DNA from 2 places in the Leifsonia sp. 2TAF2 genome. Region 1 is predicted to be linked to the other one. Evidence: predicted binding sites of a transcription regulator. Region 1 holds the regulator's gene; the other holds the start of a gene.
What was found. Region 1 encodes HrcA, which represses chaperone genes, less so after heat shock. Its sites were predicted from a motif close to TTNGCACTCGNNNNNNNCGAGTGCNAA; they were not measured.
Positions count from the first base shown of each region.

Region 2: the regulator HrcA is predicted to act here: its motif matches at 6,670-6,696, upstream of AB4Z18_RS01280 (Hsp20/alpha crystallin family protein).

Region 1 covers NZ_JBFRFY010000001.1:1,812,724-1,823,502, forward strand. Annotated here, with positions in the region: gene AB4Z18_RS08770 (PhoH family protein) at 1-296, opposite strand, end outside; gene AB4Z18_RS08775 (histidine triad nucleotide-binding protein) at 286-651, opposite strand; gene AB4Z18_RS08780 (16S rRNA (uracil(1498)-N(3))-methyltransferase) at 705-1,433, opposite strand; gene dnaJ (molecular chaperone DnaJ) at 1,441-2,556, opposite strand; gene hrcA (heat-inducible transcriptional repressor HrcA) at 2,612-3,634, opposite strand; gene AB4Z18_RS08795 (DUF4870 domain-containing protein) at 3,792-4,307, shown strand; gene AB4Z18_RS08800 (DUF4870 domain-containing protein) at 4,402-4,785, shown strand; gene hemW (radical SAM family heme chaperone HemW) at 4,823-6,058, opposite strand; gene AB4Z18_RS08810 (DUF1990 family protein) at 6,058-6,705, opposite strand; gene lepA (translation elongation factor 4) at 6,766-8,616, opposite strand; gene AB4Z18_RS08820 (amidohydrolase) at 8,655-9,875, opposite strand; gene AB4Z18_RS08825 (NAD-dependent epimerase/dehydratase family protein) at 9,962-10,779, shown strand, end outside.
Region 2 covers NZ_JBFRFY010000001.1:260,900-271,678, forward strand. Annotated here, with positions in the region: gene AB4Z18_RS01245 (arginase family protein) at 1-28, shown strand, start outside; gene hutI (imidazolonepropionase) at 125-1,282, opposite strand; gene hutU (urocanate hydratase) at 1,279-2,961, opposite strand; gene hutH (histidine ammonia-lyase) at 3,086-4,618, opposite strand; gene AB4Z18_RS01265 (IclR family transcriptional regulator) at 4,711-5,469, shown strand; gene AB4Z18_RS01270 (GNAT family N-acetyltransferase) at 5,482-5,961, opposite strand; gene AB4Z18_RS01275 (Dps family protein) at 5,996-6,514, opposite strand; gene AB4Z18_RS01280 (Hsp20/alpha crystallin family protein) at 6,768-7,199, shown strand; gene AB4Z18_RS01285 (SRPBCC family protein) at 7,252-7,692, opposite strand; gene AB4Z18_RS01290 (phytoene desaturase family protein) at 7,697-9,238, opposite strand; gene AB4Z18_RS01295 (DEAD/DEAH box helicase) at 9,504-10,779, shown strand, end outside.

The sequences.
Region 1 (10,779 bases):
TCGGTGCCGAGCATCTTGGCCGAGCTCGTGACCTCGGCGGGCGACAGTTCCTGGCCGTTGCGCACCATCTGCAGCAGCTCCTCCACGAGGCGCTGTGCGGCCGCAACCTGCGTCGGGTCGCCGGCGAGGGTGATCTCGTTGCCGCGCACGTGCACGCTGACCAGCGGATACTGGCGCTCGAGCGTGGTCAGCAGGCGGTCCTGCGGGCCGAGCAGGCGGACCATCTGCACGCCGTCGACGCTCAGCCGGGCTTCGGCGCCCTCGTCAGGGGCCGCGGTCGAATCGCTAGAGGGCAAGGCTTCCTTCCTCGAGCCCGCCTTCGCCGGCGGCGCTCAGTACATGTGCATGGACGTGGAACACGGTCTGACCCGCGCCCTCGCCCGAGTTGAAGATCAAGCGGTAGTCGCCGTCGCCGTATTCCCCGGCGAGGCGTTTGGCGGTCGCCACCAGCTCGGCGAGGAGCTCGGGGTCACCGGCGGCAAGCTCCGCGACGTCGCGGTACTGCTCCGTCTTCGGAACGACGAGCAGGTGCAGCGGCGCCTTCGGGGCGATGTCGCGAAACGCGATCAACCGCTCCGAGTCGTAGACGACGTCGGCTGGGATCTCGCCCGCGATGATGCGGGAGAAGATCGAACGCTCCGTTTCTGCCATGCTTCCATCCTATTCGCGGGGGACGACAACGGCGGGGGTGTCCGCCCAGGGCGTCACCAGCGGTGGAGGGAGGCGTTCAGCACGGCGAGGGCGGCAGGGCCTGCGGTGGACGTGCGGAGCACCGTGCTGCCCAGCCGCACGATCTCGGCACCTGCCTCACGGAACAGGGCGAGCTCCTGCGGAGCGATGCCGCCCTCCGGGCCGACGACCAGAACCAGATCGCGGCCATCCGGCTCGATAGCGGTCAGCGGAGTGTCGGCGTCGGGCTCCAGCACGAGCACACGGCTGCCGCCGGCCAGTGCGGCGACCTGCTTCGTCGTCGCGAGCTCGGCGACCTCCGGCGTCCACGCGCGGATCGACTGCTTCGCCGCCTCCCGCACGATCGCCGCCCAGCGCTCTCGGCCCTTCGCGACCTTGGCGCCTTCCCACCGGGAAACCGACCGGGAGGCGGCCCACGGCACCACCGCATCCACGCCCAGTTCGGTGGCCGCCTGCACTGCGAGTTCATCGCGGTCGCCCTTGGCCAGAGCTTGCACCAGCGTGACGAGCGGAGCCGGGCGCTCCACGCGCGAGACGGACTCCACGTCGATGGTGAGCTCGGTGTTCGTGGAGACGAGAACCTCGCCCGAGGCGACCAGTCCTCGGCCGTTGCCGATCAGCACCGACTCGCCCGGACGCGTGCGGTTCACGGTCGCCGCGTGCTTCGCCTCGGCGCCGGTCAGCGACAGCCGGGCGCCGACCCCGACGTCGTCGAGATCCTCACGCAGGTAGAGGGATGCCACAAGCGGCTCAGAGGTTGAGGAACCGGTCGCGCAGCTTCGCGAACAGCCCCTGCTGGAACCGCGCGAGCGACGGCTCCGGGCCCGCGTGGGTCGCCGCGAACTTCTTGATCAGCTCTTTCTCCTTGTGGTCGAGCTTCGTGGGCGTGACCACCTGGATGCCGACCCGCAAGTCTCCGCGGCCGGCGCCGCGCAGGTGCGTGATGCCGCGGTCCTTCACCGTGATGATGTCGGCGGACTGAGTCCCCGGCTTGAGTTCGAGCCGGATGTCGCCGTCGAGCGCCTTCATGGTCGCCGTGGTGCCGAGGATGGCATCCGTCATCGACAGCTCCAGCGTGCAGAGCAGGTCGTCGCCGTCGCGGCTGAACACCTCGTGGTGCTTGACCTTGATCTCAAGGTACAGGTCGCCGTTCGGGCCACCGGCGGGGCCGGCCTCGCCGCTGCCCGGCATCTGCAGGCGCAGGCCGGTGTCGACACCCGCGGGGATGTCGACCGGCACGGAACGCCGGGCGCGGACGCGGCCCTGACCCTGGCAGGTCACGCACGGCGTCGCGATGACGGTGCCGTAGCCGCGGCAGGTGCCGCAGGGGCTCGAGGTCATCACGTTGCCGAGGAGCGAGCGCACGGAGCGCTGGATGCTGCCGGTGCCGTGACAGATGTCACACGTCACCGGCTGGGTGCCCGGCTGGCAGCACGAGCCGTTGCAGGTCTCGCAGACGACCGCCGTATCGACCTCCAGGTCGCGGTGCGTGCCGAAGATGACCTCGTCCAGGTCCACCTCCACGCGGAGCAGGGCGTCCTGGCCGCGCTCGCGGCGCGACCGCGGACCGCGCGTCGCCCCTCCACCGCCGCCGAAGAACGTCTCGAAGATGTCGCTGAACCCGGCGAAGTCGCCGGCTCCTGCGCCCCCACCGAAGCCGCCGGAGCCGCCCAGGTCGTACTGCTGGCGCTGCTGCGGATCGCTGAGGACGTCGTACGCGTGCGTGACGAGCTTGAAGCGCTCCTGCGCCTCAGAACTCGGGTTGACATCCGGGTGCAACTCGCGCGCGAGCCGGCGGTACGCCTTCTTGATCTGGTCGGGGCTGGCGTCGCGCTCGACGCCGAGGACTTCGTAGTGGTCGGCCACGTAGGCTGTTCCTTCTTCTTCTCGATCGCGTGTTGTGGTCTCGGTCGCAGGCGGCCTACTGGTCGCCGAGCAGCCGGGAGAGGTAGCGGGCGACCGCGCGGACGGCCGCCATGTTGCCGGAGTAGTCCATGCGGAGCGGCCCGAGCAGGCCCACGCGGGCCACATCCGATCCCGCTGCACTGTAACCACTGGAGAGGATGGATGCTTCCGTCAGCCCGAACACCGCGTTCTCGCGCCCGATGCTGACGGCGACGCCGTGCTGGTCGGTCGCCATCTCGTCGAACAGCCGGAGCAGGACGACCTGCTCTTCGATCGCCTCCAGCACCGGTGTGATGCTGCCGGGGAAGTCGTGTTCGGTGCGCACGAGGTTCGCGGCGCCGGCCATGACCAGCTTCTCTTGCCGATTGGCAGCGATCTGGTCGAGCAGGGCACCCACGACCGGTTCGACCAACTGGCGGGTGCGTTCGGTCAGCGCCTCCGGCAGTTCGCGCAGTCGTGCGGTCGCCTCTGCCAGGGTCAGCCCGGCGGCGGCGCCGTTGATCGCGCCGCGGATCTCGGCAACATCCTCGTCGCTGATCTCGTCGTGCGACTCGATCACGCGCTGCTCGACGGCCCCCGAGTCGGTGATCAGCACGCTGAGCAGCCGACGCGGCGCGAGGGCCACCAATTCGATGTGCCGGATGCGCGAGCGCGCCACCGACGGGTACTGCACCAGGGCGACCTGGCTCGTGAGCTGCGAGAGCAGGCGCACCGTGCGCGAAAGCACGTCGTCGAAGTCGAGGGACTCGCCGAGGAACGTCTCGATCGCCGTGCGCTGGGCAGGTGTCAGCGGGCGCACCTCTGCGAGGTGGTCGACGAACAGCCGGTAGCCCTTGTCGGTCGGCACGCGGCCCGAGGAGGTGTGCGGGGCTGCGATCAGCTCCTCTTCCTCCAGCAGCGCCATATCGTTCCGGATGGTGGCCGCCGACACGCCGAAGGAGTGCCGCTCCACGATGCTCTTGGACCCGACCGGCTCCCTCGACGCCACGTAGTCCTGGACGATGACGCGCAACACTTCGAGGCTGCGTTCCGAGACCATCTCCGCCTCCCGTCGACCGATTAGCACTCGCTGTTCCTGAGTGCCAATCCTACCGCGCCGAAACGCGGTGAGGATGATTGCTGCCTGAGACTCGCCCGCAGTACCGTATGGGCACCGGTTCGACAGCGTTGCAACCGATCATGAAAGGGTTCCGCCGATGACAGACCCGAACCAGCCCTCCGACCCCGCGGACGGTGTCCCCCCGCAGCAGCCCGGCGGCGTCCCCCCGCAGCAGCCGTACTCGAACGTACCGCCCCAGCAGCCGTACTCGCAGCCCGCCGGCGCGCCCCAACAGCCCTACCCCGCCCAGGCCGCGCCGCTCGACCCGGCCCAGGACAAGCAGTGGGCGTCGTTCGCCCACCTCGGCGGCATCCTCTGGATCCTTCCCTCCCTGATCATCTGGCTCGTCTTCAAGGACCGCGGACGCCTCACCGACCAGGAGGCGAAAGAGGCCCTCAACTGGCAGATCACCTGGATCATCGCCTGGGTCGCCTCCCAGATCATCGGGATCATCATCGGCAGCTTCACCTACGGCATCGGCTACCTGCTGTTCGGGCTGCTCATCCCGTGGGCGCTGTACATCGTGAACCTCGTGTTCTCGATCCTCGGTTTCGTCCGCGTGAACAGTGGAGGCACGTACCGCTACCCGGTGAACTTCCGCTTCATCAAGTAGCCATAGCGCGTTCAGGCTCTTTTCAGCCTGGGGCCCCGCGCCCTAGGCTGGATTGAACACGTCCACCCCTGGTCCTTCAGAGGAGAACAGCACCATGTCCGCGACACCCCCGCCGCCCCCACCACCCCAGCAGCCGTACGGAGGGGCGCAGCAACTCAGCCCCGCAGACGAGAAGCTGTGGGCCACCCTCGTGCAGGTCGGCGGCATCCTGTTCAACTGGATCCCGGCGCTGATCGGCTACCTCGTGCTGAAGGACCGCGGCCCGTTCGTGCGCGCACACACCGCGACGGCGCTCAACTTCCAGATCACCATCTTCATCGCGTACATCGTCGGCGGCATCCTGTCGATCGTCGTCGTCGGCATCTTCATTATCATCGCGGCGTGGGTGATCAACATCGTGTTCAGCATCATCGCCGCCGTGAAGGCCAACCAGGGCGAGTACTACACGTACCCGATCGCTATCCGATTCGTGAGCTAAGCGAGCGGCCGGTCGGCCTCGTCCGCTGGGCGAGCCGTCAGGCGGCCTCGTCCGCCAGCAGCCGGCGCACGACCGCGTCGGCAAGGAGCCGCCCCCGCAGGGTCAGCACGATCGACCCGCGAAGGGCGGCTCTTCCGTCTACCAGCCCGTCCGCGATCAGCCCGGGAACCTCGTGTCGCCCGGCCTCCCCGAGTTCAGTGGTGCGCAGACCGTCGCGGATGCGCGAGAGCAGCAGCACCCGCTCCACGTGGCGGGTCTCCGTGTCGAGCGTCTCGCGCCCGGCTGCCGGAGACTCGCCGGCGAGGACGCGCTGCGCGTACGCGGCGGGATGCTTCACGTTCCACCAGCGGACGCCTCCGACGTGACTGTGCGCGCCCGGACCGATGCCCCACCAGTCGTGGCCGAGCCAGTATGCGAGGTTGTGCCGCGAGCGGTGGGCCGCATCCGTCGCCCAGTTGCTGACCTCGTACCAGTCGTAGCCGGCGTCGGCGAGCCGGGTGTCGGCGAGCTCGTACATGTCGGCCTCGAGGTCGTCATCCGGCTCGGGCACCTGGCCGGACCGGATCTGGCGGGCCAGCTTCGTTCCCGGTTCGACGATCAGGGCGTACGCCGACAGATGGTCGGGCTGGCAGGCGAGCGCGGTGTCGAGGCTCTGCGACCAGTCGTCGAGCGACTCCCCCGGCGTCCCGTAGATGAGGTCGAGGCTGACCTGAAGGCCCGCCTCGCGCGCCCAGCCGACGACCATCGGGATTCGCGCCGGGTCGTGGGTGCGCTCCAGTGTCTCGAGGACATGCGGGACGGCGGATTGCATCCCGAACGACACGCGGGTGAACCCGGCGTCGGCGAGGCGCCGCAGGTCGTCGGCATCGACCGAGTCGGGGTTCGCCTCGGTGGTCACCTCCGCACCGTCGGCGAGACCCCAGGTGTCCCTGACCGCGCCGAGCATGGCGCTGAGGTCGCCGGGTGGCAGCAGCGTGGGGGTGCCGCCTCCGAAGAAAACGGTCGACACCGGACGGTCGGGGATCCCGCTGGCGCGGAGCGCACCCGCGGCGAACTCCACCTCCCGAACCGCGTGCCCGGCGTAGTCCGACTGCGAGACCCCGCGCAGCTCGGTGGCCGTGTAGGTGTTGAAGTCGCAGTACCCGCAGCGCACGCGGCAGAACGGCACGTGCAGGTAGACGCCGAAGTCGCGGGTCTCGGTGCCGTCGGCGGCGGTCGCGGGGAGCAGACCGTCGGCGGGCGCCGGGTCACCGAGCGGAAGGACGCTCGGCATCAGGCGGACCGGACGGGGTGGAGCGCGCGCAGGTACTTCGCGGTGAACCGGCGCTGCACGAGGCCGAGCACGGGCGAGACCAGGCGGTAGAACGCGTTGGATGGTCGGGACAGCGCGCGGAGCAGGAACCAGACCGTCCCGTCCTCACGCTGTTCGACGAGGAACAGCTCCTCACCGCTTTCCGGGTGGCCGTGCAGGGTGCCGTAGGCGAAACCGCGCCGGTGCGGCTCGTCGATGACGTAGACGACGCGGATAGGCGCGGACACCCGGAACGGGCCGAACGGGATCTTCAGGACCGCGGTCATCCCGTTGCGGACGAAGGGCGTTCCGTCGTCGGCGAAGACGTCCTCCTCAGGCCGGTTGGTGCGCATCCTGACCGGTGTGCCGTCCGGGCCGAACTCGACGCCCTCGTATTGCACGCCGGTGCCCTCGTGGACGTCCGTGACCTGGATGCCGCTGCCCTTCTGCACACCCCACGCCATCAGCGCGGTGGCCGCGGTCTCGAAGCGCTCGTCGCCGCTGCCCAGCCGGATGCTGCGCTCGAGCGGCTTGTAGCCCTTCGGCGGGTAGTACAGCAGATCGGCCGCCTGGGTGCCGCCGACCGCCCCGTACGTGACGGGTTGATCGGTGAACGTGGAGCGGCGCATGTATTCATCTTCCGCCATGTCCCCGGGGTTCGCGAAACGAGCTGCGACCGCCGGGACTCGTTACTTCTTGTCCTTCTTCTCCGTGTCGCCGGAGAGCGCCGCGATGAAGGCCTCCTGGGGGACCTCGACGCGGCCGACCATCTTCATGCGCTTCTTGCCCTCCTTCTGCTTCTCGAGGAGCTTGCGCTTTCGCGTAATGTCGCCGCCGTAGCACTTGGCGAGGACATCCTTACGCATCGCGCGGATGTTCTCGCGCGCGATGATGCGGGCGCCGATGGCGGCCTGGATGGGCACCTCGAACTGCTGGCGCGGGATGAGCTCGCGCAGACGGGACGCCATCATGGTGCCGTACGCGTAGGCCTTGTCGCGGTGGACGATCGCGCTGAACGCATCCACCGCCTCACCCTGCAGCAGGATGTCGACCTTCACGAGGTCCGACTCCTGCTCTCCGAACGGCTCGTAGTCGAGCGAGGCGTAACCGGCGGTCTTGGACTTCAGCTGGTCGAAGAAGTCGAACACGATCTCGCCGAGGGGCATCGTGTAGCGGATCTCGACGCGGTCCTCGCCGAGGTACTCCATGCCGAGGAGCGTCCCGCGGCGACCCTGGCACAGCTCCATGATGACCCCGACGTAGTCCTTCGGGGCGAGGATGGCGGCCTTGACGACCGGCTCCTCGACCTTCTCGATCTTGCCACCGGGGAACTCGCTCGGGTTGGTGACGGTGACGGTCTTCTTGTCCTCCGTCGTCACCTCGTAGATCACGCTCGGGGCGGTCGTGATGAGGTCGAGGTCGAACTCCCGCGACAGCCGCTCGGTGATGATCTCGAGGTGCAACAGGCCGAGGAAGCCGCAGCGGAAGCCGAAGCCCAGGGCGACGGAGGTCTCGGGCTCGTAGACGAGCGCCGCATCCGACAGCTTCAGCTTGTCGAGGGCTTCACGCAGTTCGGGATAGTCGCTGCCGTCGAGCGGGTACAGGCCGGAGAAGACCATCGGCTTCGGCTCGGTATAGCCGGGCAGGGCCTGAGTGGCTGGCTTCGCCGCCGTCGTGATCGTGTCGCCGACCTTCGACTGGCGGACGTCCTTCACGCCGGTGATGAGGTAGCCGACCTCGCCGACGCCGAGCCCCTTGGAGGGCGTCGGCTCGGGCGAGGAGACCCCGATCTCGAGGATCTCGTGGGTGGCCCTCGTGGACATCATCTGCACGCGCTCGCGCGGGTGGAGCGTGCCGTCGACCATGCGGACGTAGGTGACGACGCCGCGGTAGCTGTCGTAGACGGAGTCGAAGATCATCGCGCGGGCCGGGGCGTCGGCGGCGCCAACGGGCGCGGGGATCTCGGCGACGACGCGGTCGAGGAGCGCCTCGACACCCATGCCGGTCTTGCCGGACACGCGCAGGACGTCCTCCGGGCGGCCACCGATCAGGCTGGCGAGCTCCTGAGCGTACTTCTCGGGGTCGGCCGCCGGCAGGTCGATCTTGTTCAGCACCGGGATGATCGTGAGGTCGTTCTCCAGGGCGAGGTACAGGTTGGCGAGCGTCTGCGCCTCGATGCCCTGGGCCGCATCCACCAGCAGGATGGCGCCCTCGCACGCGGCGAGGGAGCGCGACACCTCGTAGGTGAAGTCGACGTGCCCGGGGGTGTCGATCATGTTCAGCGCGAAGGTCTGCCCGTCGACCTCCCACGGCATGCGGACGGCCTGGCTCTTGATCGTGATACCGCGCTCACGCTCGATGTCCATCCGGTCGAGGTACTGGGCGCGCATGTCCCGGTCGGAGACCACGCCGGTGATCTGCAGCATCCGGTCGGCCAGGGTCGACTTGCCATGGTCGATGTGCGCGATGATGCAGAAGTTGCGGAGGGAGGCCGGGTCGGTCGCGGCGGGCTCGAGGGCCTGAAGAGCTCGTGGTGACATCGTCCGGCCATTCTCCCATGAACGCTCGGTGGCCGTCGTCAGGCGAATCGCTCGGCGCGCTCGGCGACGTGGCCGCGCCCGTCCTCGAAGCGGTAGACCTCGGCGCCGCCGATGTAGACGCGCTCGGCGCGCGAGTTCACATCGAGCGGGTCACCCGACCAGACCACCACATCGCCGTCGAGCCCCACGGCCAGCGAGCCGACGCGGTCGTCGAGACGGAGGAATGCCGCAGGGTTCATGGTCAGGGCTTCGAGCGCGGTCTCCCGCGGCAGGCCGTCCTTCACCGCCAGAGCTGCCTGGTACACGAGGAAGTTGATCGGCACGACCGGGTGGTCCGTGGTGATCGCGACCCGGACTCCGGCCTGGGCGAGGGTGGCGAGATTGGCGATCGCCCGGTCACGGAGCTCGACCTTGGAGCGCGAGGTGAACATGGGCCCGAAGATCACCGGGATGTCGCGCTCGGCCAGAACGTCCGCGATCTTGTGGGCCTCCGTGCCGTGGTTGATGACCAGGCGGTAGCCGAACTCGTCCGCGAGGCGCAGCGCGGTCGCGATGTCGTCGTGACGGTGGGTGTGCTGATCCCAGGCGAGGTCGCCGTCGAGCACGCGGACCAGGGTCTCCTTCGCGAGGTCGCGGTCGAAGGGCTTGCCCTCCAGCTGCGCCTCGTCGCGGCGGGTCCGGTAGTTCTGGGCGTCCACGAACGCCTCGCGGATGATCATGGCGACGCCGAGACGCGTGCTCGGGGTCTGATTCTTGGCTCCGTAGACACGCTTGGGGTTCTCGCCCAGAGCCGACTTCACACTGACGGCCTCGCGGATGACCTGCTCGTCGATGATCCGTCCGCCCCAGGTCTTGATCGCCACGGTCTGGCCGCCGATCGGGTTGCCCGATCCGGGCTTCACCACGACCGAGGTCACACCGCCGGAAAGGGCATCGCGGAACCCTTCGTCGTCGATGTTGATCGCGTCGATCGCGCGGACCGCCGCAGTGTTCGGCGTCGTCATCTCGTTGGTGTCGTCGCCGGCCGGGCCGTTCGCCTCCTCGTGGATGCCGACGTGCCCGTGCGATTCGATGAAGCCGGGAAGCACCCACTTGCCTGCCGCATCCACCACGGTCACGTCATCGGGGATCTCGATGTCGCCCGCTGCTCCGACCGCGTGGATGACGCCGTCCCGAATGAGGACGACGCCGCTCTCGATCGGCTCCTGCGAGACGGGGACGACGTAACCGTTGACGATGGCGATGCTGGTGGAAGTCATGGAAGGAGCCTACGCGCGTGGCCCGGCGGGCTCCGAGGGGACGGCAACCTGGGGAATGTTCGCGGGCATCTGATGTTGTGGACGATATGAACATCCTTCTCACCGGCGCGACCGGCTTCATCGGATCGGCCGTTCTCCCCCGTCTTCTCGACGAGGGCCACGCCATCACCGCCCTCGTCCGCGACGAGGCCAAGGCAGCTGCAGTCCAGATGGCGGGCGCCACGGCGCTCATCGGCGACGCGAGTGACGCCGCTCTCGTGGAGCGTGCCGCGCGGGCCAGCGACGGCGTCATCCACCTGGCCTCCTCGAAGGACGTGGATGCCGTGCTCGTCCCCGCGGTCCTTGCCGGACTCGCCGACTCGGGAAAGCCGTTCGTGCACACTGGCGGAATCTGGACCTATGGCTCGTGCGACGACATCACCGAGGAGTCCCCGGCCGCGCCACCTGTCCTGACCGCCTGGCGGGCGACGGGCGAGCGTCTGGTGCTCGCGGCGGAGGGCGTGCGCGGCACCCTCGTCGTCCCCTCGATCGTCTACGGGCACGGCAAGGGCCTCGCGAACGTGATCGTGGACGCGCCCCGCGGCACAGGCGCCGTCCCGACGCTCCGTCTCATCGGCGATGGGTCGCAGCACTGGGCGACGGTGCATGTCGACGATCTGGCGGCGCTCTACGTGCTCGCCCTGGAGAACGGCACGGCGGGACACACCTACATCGGCGCCGGCGGGCACAACCCCACGGTCCGCGAACTCGGCGAAGTCGCCGCCCAGGCCGCGGACGTGGCCGGCGGGGTCGCTGCCGAGTCTCTCGAAGAGACGACCTCGCGGCTGGGCGAAGGACTCGCGGAGGCGCTGCTGCTCGATCAGCAGGCACGCGGAATCCGCGCGAGGGTGGAGCTCGGATGGGA
Region 2 (10,779 bases), 1.6 Mb from region 1:
GTCCGCCGCCGGCCTCGCCCTGCGCTGACCCCCGCCCCCTCCGTCGAGTCCGCAGAGATTGCACGCCGCCCGGGCGCGTCGCGTGCAATCTCTGCGGACTCGACGGCGCGGAGCAGACGGGGGGCTAGGCGCGCAGGGTGCGTGAGACCAGCGGGACGCCGGGGCGGTACGCGAGGTGGATATGACTGGGCGCGTCGAGCACGACGAGGTCGGCGCGGGCGCCCTGGCGCAGGTGGCCGACGTCGTCACGCCGCAGGGCCGCCGCGCCGCCGAGCGTCGCGGCCTGTAGCGCCTCGCCCGGCGTCAGTCCCATCTCCCGCACGGCCAGCGCGATGCAGAACGGCATCGATGAGGTGAACGACGAGCCGGGGTTGCAGTCGCTCGCCAGTGCGACCGTGGCACCGGCCTCCAGCAGCCGCCGCCCGGACGGATACGGATGCCGCGTCGAGAACTCGACCCCTGGTAGCAGCGTCGCGACCGTCCGCGAGGCGGCCAGCTGCTCCACGTCGCCGTCGCTCAGGTAGGTGCAGTGGTCGACGCTGGCCGCATCCAACTCGACCGCCAGGGCCACGCCCTCGCCGGGCCCGAGCTGGGCGGCGTGCAGCCGCACACCCAGTCCGCGCGCGGCGCCGGCGGTGAGGATGCGCCGCGACTGCTCGACGGTGAAGGCGCCGGTCTCGCAGAACGCGTCGATCCAGCGGGAGTGCGGCGCGCAGGCGTCCAGCATCGGGCCGGTGACGAGGTTCACGTACGCCTCGGGATCGTCGGCGTACTCGGCCGGGACCACATGCGCCCCCAGGTAGGTCGTCTCCTCCGTCACCTCGCGCGCCAGTCGCAGCAGCCGATCCTCATCGGCGACCGTCAATCCGTAGCCGCTCTTCACCTCGAACGTCGTGGTCCCCTGCGCGTGCAACTCTGCGACGAACCGCGCCAGACGGCTACGCAGCTCGGCGTCTGTCGCAGCCCGGGTCGCCGCCACCGTGGACCGTATGCCGCCCGCGGTATACGGTCGCCCCGCCATGCGCGCCTCGAACTCCGAAGCTCGGTCGCCACCGAACACAAGGTGTGTGTGCGAGTCGACGAAACCGGGGATCACCGCCGCGCCGTCGACCTCGACGATCTCGTCCGCATCCTCGCGTGGTGCCGAGGACGCCGGACCGGTCCAGGTCACGCGCCCGTCCACCGTCAGCACCGCGGCATCCCGGACGATCCCGAGCGGCCCGGGATGCGCGGGGTCGAACGTGACGAGCTCACCGATCCCGGTGATCAGGGTGGCAGTCATCGGTCGGCGGCCGCCTGCGCAGCGGCGTTCTCGCGCATCGGGATGCGGAGCCCGCGCTCCTCCGCGACCTCGACCGCGCGGGGGTAGCCCGCATCCACGTGTCGCATCACGCCGGTGCCCGGGTCGTTGATCAGCACACGTTCGATCTTTTCGGCCGCGAGCGGTGTGCCGTCGGCGACGACGACCTGTCCGGCGTGGATGCTGCGCCCGATCCCGACGCCGCCACCGTGGTGCAGCGAGACCCAGGTCGCTCCGGATGCGGTGTTCAGTAGGGCGTTCAGCAGCGGCCAGTCGGCGATCGCGTCCGAACCGTCCGCCATGGACTCGGTCTCCCGGTAGGGCGAGGCGACCGAGCCGGAATCCAGGTGGTCGCGCCCGATGACCACCGGAGCAGAGAGCTCGCCGGAGGCGACCATCTCGTTGAACTTGAGTCCCGCGAGGTGCCGCTCCTTGTATCCCAGCCAGCAGATCCGTGCGGGCAGCCCCTCGAAGTTCACCTTCTCGCCCGCCTGGGTGATCCAGCGACGCAGGTGCTCGTCCTCCGGGAAGAGCTCCAGCACGGCGCGGTCGGTGGCGGCGATGTCGGCCGGGTCGCCGGAGAGGGCCGCCCAGCGGAACGGTCCCTTGCCCTCGGCGAAGAGTGGACGGATGTAGGCCGGGACGAACCCCGGGAAATCGAACGCGCGGTCGTAGCCGCCGAGCTGCGCTTCGGTGCGGATGGAGTTGCCGTAGTCGAACACCTCGGCCCCCGCATCCTGGAAACCGACCATCGCCTCCACCTGCGCGGCCATCGAGCGGCGGGCGTCGTCGGTGAAGGCTTCGGGGTCGGCTGCGGCGCGCTCGCGCCACTCGTCCACCCCGTATCCGATCGGCAGGTAGCTGAGCGGGTCGTGGGCGCTCGTCTGGTCGGTGACGATGTCGATCGGGACGCCGCGGCGCAGCAGCTCGGGGAACACCTCGGCGGCGTTGCCGACCACGCCCACCGATACGGCACGACGCTGGTCCTTGGCGGCGAGGGACTGCGCGATGGCGTCGTCCAGGTCGTCGGCGAGCACATCCAGGTAGCCGTGGTCGAGGCGGCGCTGCAGTCGCGAGCGGTCCACATCCACGATCAGTACCGCGCCGCCATTCATCGTGACGGCGAGGGGCTGCGCGCCTCCCATGCCGCCGCAGCCGCCGGTGAGCGTGAGGGTTCCGGCGAGGGTGCCGCCGAATCGCTTGCGGGCGACCGCGCCGAAGGTCTCGTACGTGCCCTGCAGGATGCCCTGCGAGCCGATGTAGATCCAGGATCCTGCGGTCATCTGGCCGTACATCGTCAGCCCGAGCGCCTCCAGGCGGCGGAACTCGGGCCAGGTCGCCCAGTCGCCGACGAGGTTCGAGTTGGCGATCAGGACGCGCGGCGCCCACTCGTGCGTGCGGAAGACGCCGACGGGCTTGCCGGACTGCACCAGCAGGGTCTCGTCGGACTCCAGGTCGCGCAGGGTGCGGACGATCGCGTCGAACGCCTCCCAGCTGCGTGCGGCGCGGCCAGTGCCGCCGTAGACGACCAGGTCGTCGGGTCGCTCGGCGACGTCGGGGTCGAGGTTGTTCATGAGCATGCGCAGCGGGGCCTCCGTCTGCCAGCTCTTGGCGCTGAGCTCGGTGCCGCGTGCGGCGCGGACCGGTCGTGCTCCATCCATCGGTGGTTCCTCTCTGTCGCTCAGCCATCCGCTCCTGAGTTTTTCCGGCTATCAGCGGCGATTCGGCCGAAAAAATCAGGAGCTGTTGGCGTGGGGCCGTGTTGGGGGTCGGAAGGGTGAGGGGTTAGGGGAGGCGGGCGGCGGCCCGCAGGGCGCCGGAGGTGACGAGGGCGTACGCGGCCTCGATCTCCGGGGCGAGGTGACGGTCGGGTCCGGGGCCGGGCACGGTCTCGCGCAGGGCGGCGATCACGGCGCCGGTCGCGGGTCCGGGCTGCAGTGGTGCGCGCAGGTCGGCGCCGCGGGCGGCGGTCATGACCTCGATCGCAATGACGCGGGCGAGGCCGTCGACCGCACGGCGGAGCTTGCGGGCGGCCGCCCATCCCATCGACACGTGGTCCTCCTGCATGGCGGACGACGGGATGCTGTCCACTGACGCGGGTGCGGCCAGCCGCTTGAGCTCCGAGACGATGCCGGCGGCGGTGTACTGGGCGATCATGAGTCCGGAGTCCACGCCCACCTCGTGCGCCAGGAACGGCGGCAGCCCCTGGTTGCGGGCCGGGTCGAGGAAGCGGTCGGTGCGGCGCTCCGACATGCTGGCGACGTCCGCAGCGACGATGGCCAGGAAGTCGAGCACATACGCGACGGGCGCCCCGTGGAAGTTGCCGTTCGACTCGACCCTGCCATCCAGAGTGAGGACGGGGTTGTCGACGGCGGAGGCAAGCTCGCGACCGGCGACGAGCTCCGCGTGCGCGACGGTGTCGCGGGCGGCCCCGTGCACCTGCGGCGAGCAGCGCAGCGAGTAGGCATCCTGCACGCGGGTGCACTGCGGTCCCTTGTGGCTGGCGACGAGGGGGGATGCGGCGAGCAGCGCACGCAGGTTGGCGGCCGAGATCGCCTGCCCCGCCTGGGGCCGCAGCCGCTGCAGGTCGTCGGCGAAGACGGCGTCGGTGCCGAGCAGCGCCTCCACGCTCATCGCGGCGGCGATGTCGGCGTCGGTGAGCAGTCCGTTGAGGTCGTGGATGGCGAGCGTGAGCATCCCGAGCATCCCGTCGGTGCCATTGATGAGGGCGAGTCCCTCCTTCTCGGCGAGCACGACGGGTCGGATGCCCGCGGCGGCCAGCGCGTCGGCCGCATCCACCAGCTCGCCGTCGACGCGGACCGTGCCCTCTCCCATCGCGGCGAGTGCGCAGTGGGCGAGCGGCGCGAGGTCGCCCGAGCAGCCGAGCGATCCGTATTCGTGCACGATCGGGGTGATGCCGGCGTTGAGGAGGGCGGCGTAGGTCTCGACCGTCTCCGGCCGGGCTCCGGTGCGTCCGGTCATGAGGGTGGAGAGTCGCAGCAGCATGAGCGCACGGACGACCTCCCGCTCGACCTCGGGCCCGGACCCGGCGGCGTGCGAGCGCACGAGGCTCGCCTGCAGCTGCGCGCGGCGGTCGGCCGGGATGAACGTGGTGGCGAGAGCGCCGAACCCCGTCGAGATGCCGTAATGCGGTTCGGTGTCGTCGGCCAGGGCCTCGACGATGGCGCGGGAGGCGGCGACGCCGTCGAGCGCGGCAGGGTCGAGCTCGACGCGGGCGTCATGCCGGGCGACGGCGACGACGTCGGCGATGGTGAGGGGTCCGGCGCCGACGGTGACGGAGGTCTGGGTCTGGAGCATGTTCCGATACTCGCGCCGGGCGTTCTGGTGCGCCTCCGCTGTAGGCTCCTCGGTGTCCGGTATCCCAGACGAACGAGTGGAGAGGGGATGCGATGAGCAAGGTGCCCGCCGCCGAGAACACCCTCCGGGTGCTCGCGTACCTGGGCGCGCAGCGGGGGCCCGCTCCTGCCGCCGCCATCGCCACCGCTCTCGGGCTCCCGCGCTCGACGGTCTACCACCTGCTCGCCGTCCTGACCGAGCACGGCTTCGTGCTGCACTTTCCCGAAGCCCGGCGGTACGGCCTGGGCGTCGCCGCCTACGAGCTGTCGAGCGCCTTCTCCCGCCAGCAGCCCCTCAGCCGGCTCGGCCGGCCGATCGTTGCGGCCCTGGTCGACGCCATCGGCGAGTCCGGCCACGTCGCCGTGCTGCACGGCCGGGACGTCGTCTACATCGTCGAGGAGCGCGCGCCCCGGCGGCCGCGGCTGGTGACGGATGTCGGCGTGCGGCTCCCGGCGCACCTCACTGCGAGTGGACGGGCGCTCCTCGCTACGCTCCCGCGGGAGCAGTTGCGCGCGCTGTACCCGGATTCGGACGCGTTCGAGGACCGCACCGGCTCCGGCCCGCACTCATACGCCGAGCTCCGCCGCGTCGTCACCGAGGCGCGGGAGCGCGGCTACGCGACCGAGGACGGCGACGTCACACCGGGCTTCGCCTCGGTCGCGGTGTCCGTGCGCGACCATGCGGGGTGGCCTGCCGCGGGGATCGCCGTCACGTTCCCGCGCGACAACGTGCCGCCCGGGGGATGGGATGCGCTGGCCGTCCGCGTGCGTGAGGCGGCCGCCGAGCTCTCCCGGCGCATCCGGGGTAGCTGACGGCCCACCCCGTCAGTGGGTCGCGACCGAGAGCGCCTTCGCGTAGCAGACCGAGAACTCGTCGCCGACGTACGGGCCGAAGTTGGGGATGCGCGCGTAGCCGGCCCGCTCGTACAGCGCGATCGCGGCGTGCTGCAGCGGGCCGGTCTCCAGGCGGATTTCCGGCACGCCGGCATCCGCTGCGGCAGCCTCCAGCGCCCCCAGCAGCGAGCGCGCGAGCCCGCGACCGCGAGCATCCTCGTGGACGAACATCCGCTTGAGCTCGGCGTTCGGCTCGCCGTCGGCCGCGCTCACGACCAAGCCGGCCATCCCCAGTGCCCGCCCATCCACGCGCGCGACGAACACCGTGACTCCGGGCTTCTCGAGCTCGGAGACGTCGAGGAGGTAGCAGCTGTCGGCCGGATACAACGCGAACGCGAACTCGTCGCTCAGCCGCAGGAGCTCCTCCACCTCAGGCTGACGGGGAGGCTCCGGTCGGATCTGGATCGACATGCATCGATCGTATCCGCGCGATGTTTCGGTGAAATCACGCCCGCGCAGGCGTGCGATTCTCGGCGCTGACCATCCACGCGAACTGCTCGAGCCGCTCGATGATCGCGTGCAGGAGGTCGGCCGAGGTCGGGTCCTCCTCGTCGACGTCGTCGTGGACGTCGCGCATCGTCCGCACCACCGCTTCGAGGCGCTCGGTGATCAGATCGACCGTCTCGGTGGTGTCCACCTCGCCGTTGGGGAACTCCGGCAGACTCGTCTGCTCGGCGACCGTCGCGCTGCGCCCGTCCGGGGTCGCGTGGAGCGCACGGAGACGCTCGGCGACGTCGTCGCTGAACTCGCGGGCGGCCTCGACTATCTCATCCAGCTGCAGGTGGAGGTCGCGGAAGTTGCGTCCCACCACGTTCCAGTGCGCCTGCTTGCCCTGCAGGTGCAGCTCGATCAGGTCGACATGCACGCGCTGGAGATTCTGGGCGAGTTCGGTGGAGGCGACGAAGCCGTGCTCGGCGTGCTCACGGCGGGTCGGTGCCACGCCGACGGCGGCAGTGCGGCGCACGGCGGCGGTCTTCGGTGCGCCCTTCGGCGCGGCCTTCTTGGTGCTCGTCTTGGTCTGGCTGGTGGCCACGATGGGTCCCTTCTGTTCGATGGACACCGCAGACGATAGGCCGGGGACGGCGCTTGCGGAACCGGGTTGACAGTGTCGGAAAACCCTTGGCACTCTCTAGTCGAGAGTGCTAATATCTGTGGTCGCAAAGAGAGCGCAAAGGTGCTCTCACCAGCAGTTACTCGAGAAGAAAGGGGTACATCCAATGGCCATGTCGTTTGATCCTTTCTCCCAGCTGGACCGGATCGCACAGAGCGTCTTCGACACCAGCCGCCAGCCGCGTCTGATGCCGGTCGACCTCTTCCGTGAGGGGGATCGCTACGTCCTGAACGCCGACCTGCCGGGCGCGGACCCGGCGTCGGTCGACATCGACGTCGACGGCCACCTGCTCACCATTCGTGCGGTGCGCAGCGCGGCCGACCGCGACGGGGCGCGCTGGCTCGCCCAGGAGCGCCCGTACGGTGCATACATGCGGCAGTTCACCATCGGCGACGACGTCGACCCGGACGGCATCACCGCCTCGTACGACAACGGCGTGCTCAGCGTGATCATCCCGGTCGCCGAGCGGGCCAAGCCGCGCAAGATCGCGGTGGAGTCGTCGCACGACAGCGGTGCTAAGGCGGTCTCAGCCGGCTGAGGTCCCCGCCGGCTGATCGCAACCAACCGGACCAGCGCACGAGGGCGCGTCGTCAGGCGGCGGCGCGCCCTCGCGCCACCCACTCCAGCCGCCGCAGCGTCTCGGCGTTGCGAACGTGCAGCAAGGCGTCGGCGATGGGCTTCGGGATGAGCGTGACGAGCCCGGTGTGCGGGTACTCCTCCATGCGCACGATGCAGCCGCCGGCGCGCGGCTTGACGTCGACGATCACGCGTTCGGAGCCGAACGGCCGGGTCTTCGCCTCGAGCACCATCCGGCGGGGCGGATCCCACTCGTCGATGCGGGTCGCGTCGTTGAGGACGAGCGGCCAGACCCCGATGGAGTGGTGCAGGCGGGAGCCGACAGCCGGGTAGCGGCTGTCCGCGGCGCGTAGGCGGGACGCCCCGACCACCCACGTCGGGTACACCCAGGGGTCGGCGAGGACGGCGAAGACCTGCTCTGGCGTGCAGGCCATACGGCGGACGTTGACGGACATCTGATCACTGCTCCCGGCTGATGGGCGGATGGAGGGAATCGGGGACGAGCGGCGGCGCGGCGGAGGAGAAGGTCTGATCCGGGGCTGGTGCAAGGTCGGGCATCCGGCTGATACCGAACTCGTGGCGCAGCGCGCTGCGTGCGGCGTAGTAGCCGCCGAGTCCGTGCACGCCGGGGCCCGGCGCCGCGGATGCGGAGGCCAGGTAGAGGCCACGACCCGGCATCCGCCAGGGATCAGGGGAGAGGACGGGGCGCGCGATCAGCTGCCCGAAGTCGGGTGCCCCCGCCGAGATGTCGCCCCCGATGTAGTTCGGGTTGTGCTGCTCCATCTGGACGGCGTTCATGGTCGACGTCCCGATGATCAGGTCGCGGAAGCCCGGGGCGAACTGCTCGATGCGGCGGATGATCGCCTCGGTCTGGTCCTCCGTGGAGCCGCGGGGAACGTGGGTGTAGGTCCACAGCACGTGCTTGCCCGCCGGAGCGCGGGTGGGGTCGAACAGCGAGGGCTGCGAGACGAGCACATAGGGCGGGTTGCTGTGGCGGCCGGCCGCGACCTCCCGCTCGGCCCGAGCGACCTCCCCCTGAGAGCCGCCGAGGTGGACGGTGCCGGTCTCGAACAGTTCCGGGTTCGTCCACGGCACCGGGCCGGAGAGCGCGAAGTCGGCCTTGAAGACGCCGTTGCCGTCTCGGAACCGGGACACCTTCGCCAGGTACCCGGCCGCGAGCCGATCCTCGCCGAGGCGGGCCGCCGCCTTGACGTGCGTGTCGAACACGACGATGCGGGATTCCGGCAGCTCCGCCAGCGAGTCGACCGGCGTATCCGTCACGATCTCGCCCCCGTGGGCCTCGATGTCGGCCACCATGGCATTCGCGATCGACTGGCTGCCGCCGACCGGGATGGGCCAGCCGCGGGCATGCGCGTACGTCGCGAGGGTCAGCCCGGCGGCCGCGCCCGCGACGCTCGGCAGCGGGAGGGTCGTGTGCGCGAAGACTCCCGCGAGCAGGGCGCCGGGAGCTTCGGTGCGGAACGGGATGTCCCACCAGGGGCCGCCCAGAGCGAACGCGCTCAGCCCGAACCGGGCAGCGACGAGAGGATGCCGGGGCACCTGGAGCAGCGCCGACCCGGTGAACTGGGCGACCGCGTCCGCCTCGCGGACCAGCGGACCCAGCAGGGCCCGCCACGCGGGCCCGTCCACGCCCAACCCGTCGACCGTCCGCTCGAGATCGAGGTAGGCCATGGCCACGCGGCCGCCCTCGAGCGGATTGCCGTACGAGGCCGTCGGAACCACGAAGCGCACGCGCTTGTCGAGGCCGAAGCGGCGGAAGAAGCCGGATGCGAAGGCCAGTGGATGCACGGCGGAGCAGATGTCGTGCCGGAACCCTGGCAGGGTCAGCTCCTCGGTGCGGAGGCCGCCGCCGATCGTGGCGTTGCGCTCGTGTACCCGAACGGACAGCCCGGCGCGAGCGAGCGTCACAGCAGCGGAGAGCCCGTTCGGGCCCGAGCCGATCACGACGGCGTCGAGCCGATTCGCCGAGGAGGACGTCATACCCCCTGTATACCCCGTCGCCGCATCCCCGCCGAGGGCGATGGGCAGCCCGTTCTCAGCATCCATGCAGTATCGTTGAAAGGTCGGCTCTTGACACTGCGCGATCTGCGTAGATGGGTTTGTAAGTCAAGTGGGCCGGTTCTGCACCCGATCAGCGGTGCAGATCACACAATCGTGAACGGCCCCGGACAGTGTTCGCCCGGGATTCATACGGTGCGCTTCGGCGTGCCGCCGCGCACTCGACATGAACCCAGGAAGAACATCCATGCCCGGATATAACAACGACCGACGATCGCAGCAGCCGTCCAGAGGCGGAGCGCCCAAGAACGGCAGCCGCAGCCCCAAGCACCGCGGCTACCGCGCCGAGGAGCCCGCGGACGGCAAGAAGGCCCGCTGGAGCGCGGAGGACCGCGCCGCTCGCGGCCGTACCGTCTACGGCTCGCGCGACGACAACGCCGGCCGCGCCCGCGGCGAGCGCCCCAACTGGGAGCCCCGCGGCAAGGATGCCCGCCGCACCGAGCGCGTGTGGGAAGAGCGCGCGCCGCGCCAGGACCGTCCGCGCCGTGACGCCGACGACCGCCCGCGTCGTCAGTTCGACGACCGCGCTGAGCGTCCGCGTCGTGACTTCGGTGACCGGACGGAGCGTCCGCGCCGTGACGCCGACGAGCGTCCGCGTCGTTCGTTCGATGACCGTGCCCAGCGTCCGCGTCGTGACTTCGGTGACCGCACCGAGCGTCCGCGCCGTGACGCCGACGAGCGTCCGCGTCGTTCGTTCGATGACCGTGCCGACCGTCCGCGTCGTGACTTCGGTGACCGCACCGAGCGTCCCCGTCGTGACGCCGACGAGCGACCGCGCCGTTCCTTCGACGACCGTGCCGAGCGTCCTCGCCGTGACTTCGCCGAGCGTCCGCGTCGCGAGTACGACGACCGCCCGCGCCGTCAGTTCGACGACCGTGCCGAGCGTCCCCGTCGTGACTTCGGTGACCGCACGGAGCGCCCCCGTCGCGACGCCGACGAGCGTCCGCGTCGCGAGTCCTCGTTCTACCCGTCGCGTGACGAGAAGCCGGCCTTCCAGCCGACCGACGACGTCGTGCTCGAGCGCCTCCAGGCCGACGCCATCCAAGCGGAGGACGTCGAGGGTGTGAGCTTCGCCGACCTCGGACTCGGCGGCAACATCGTCCGCGCGCTCGCCGAGCTCGGTGCCGAGAAGCCGTTCCCGATCCAGGCGGCCACCCTCCCCGACGTTCTCGCCGGCAAGGATGTGCTCGGCCGCGGCCGCACCGGCTCCGGCAAGACCATCGCCTTCGGCGCCCCCCTCGTGGAGCGCCTCATGCAGCAGTGGGCCGAACAGGGCAAGGCCGGCGGCAAGCGCCAGTTCGGGCGTGCGCCGCGTGCGCTCATCCTCGCTCCGACCCGCGAGCTGGCGCTGCAGATCGACCGCACCGTCCAGCCCATCGCCCGCAGCGTCGGCCTCTTCACCACGCAGATCTACGGCGGTGTTCCGCAGGGCCGCCAGGTCGGCGCTCTGCAGCGCGGCGTGG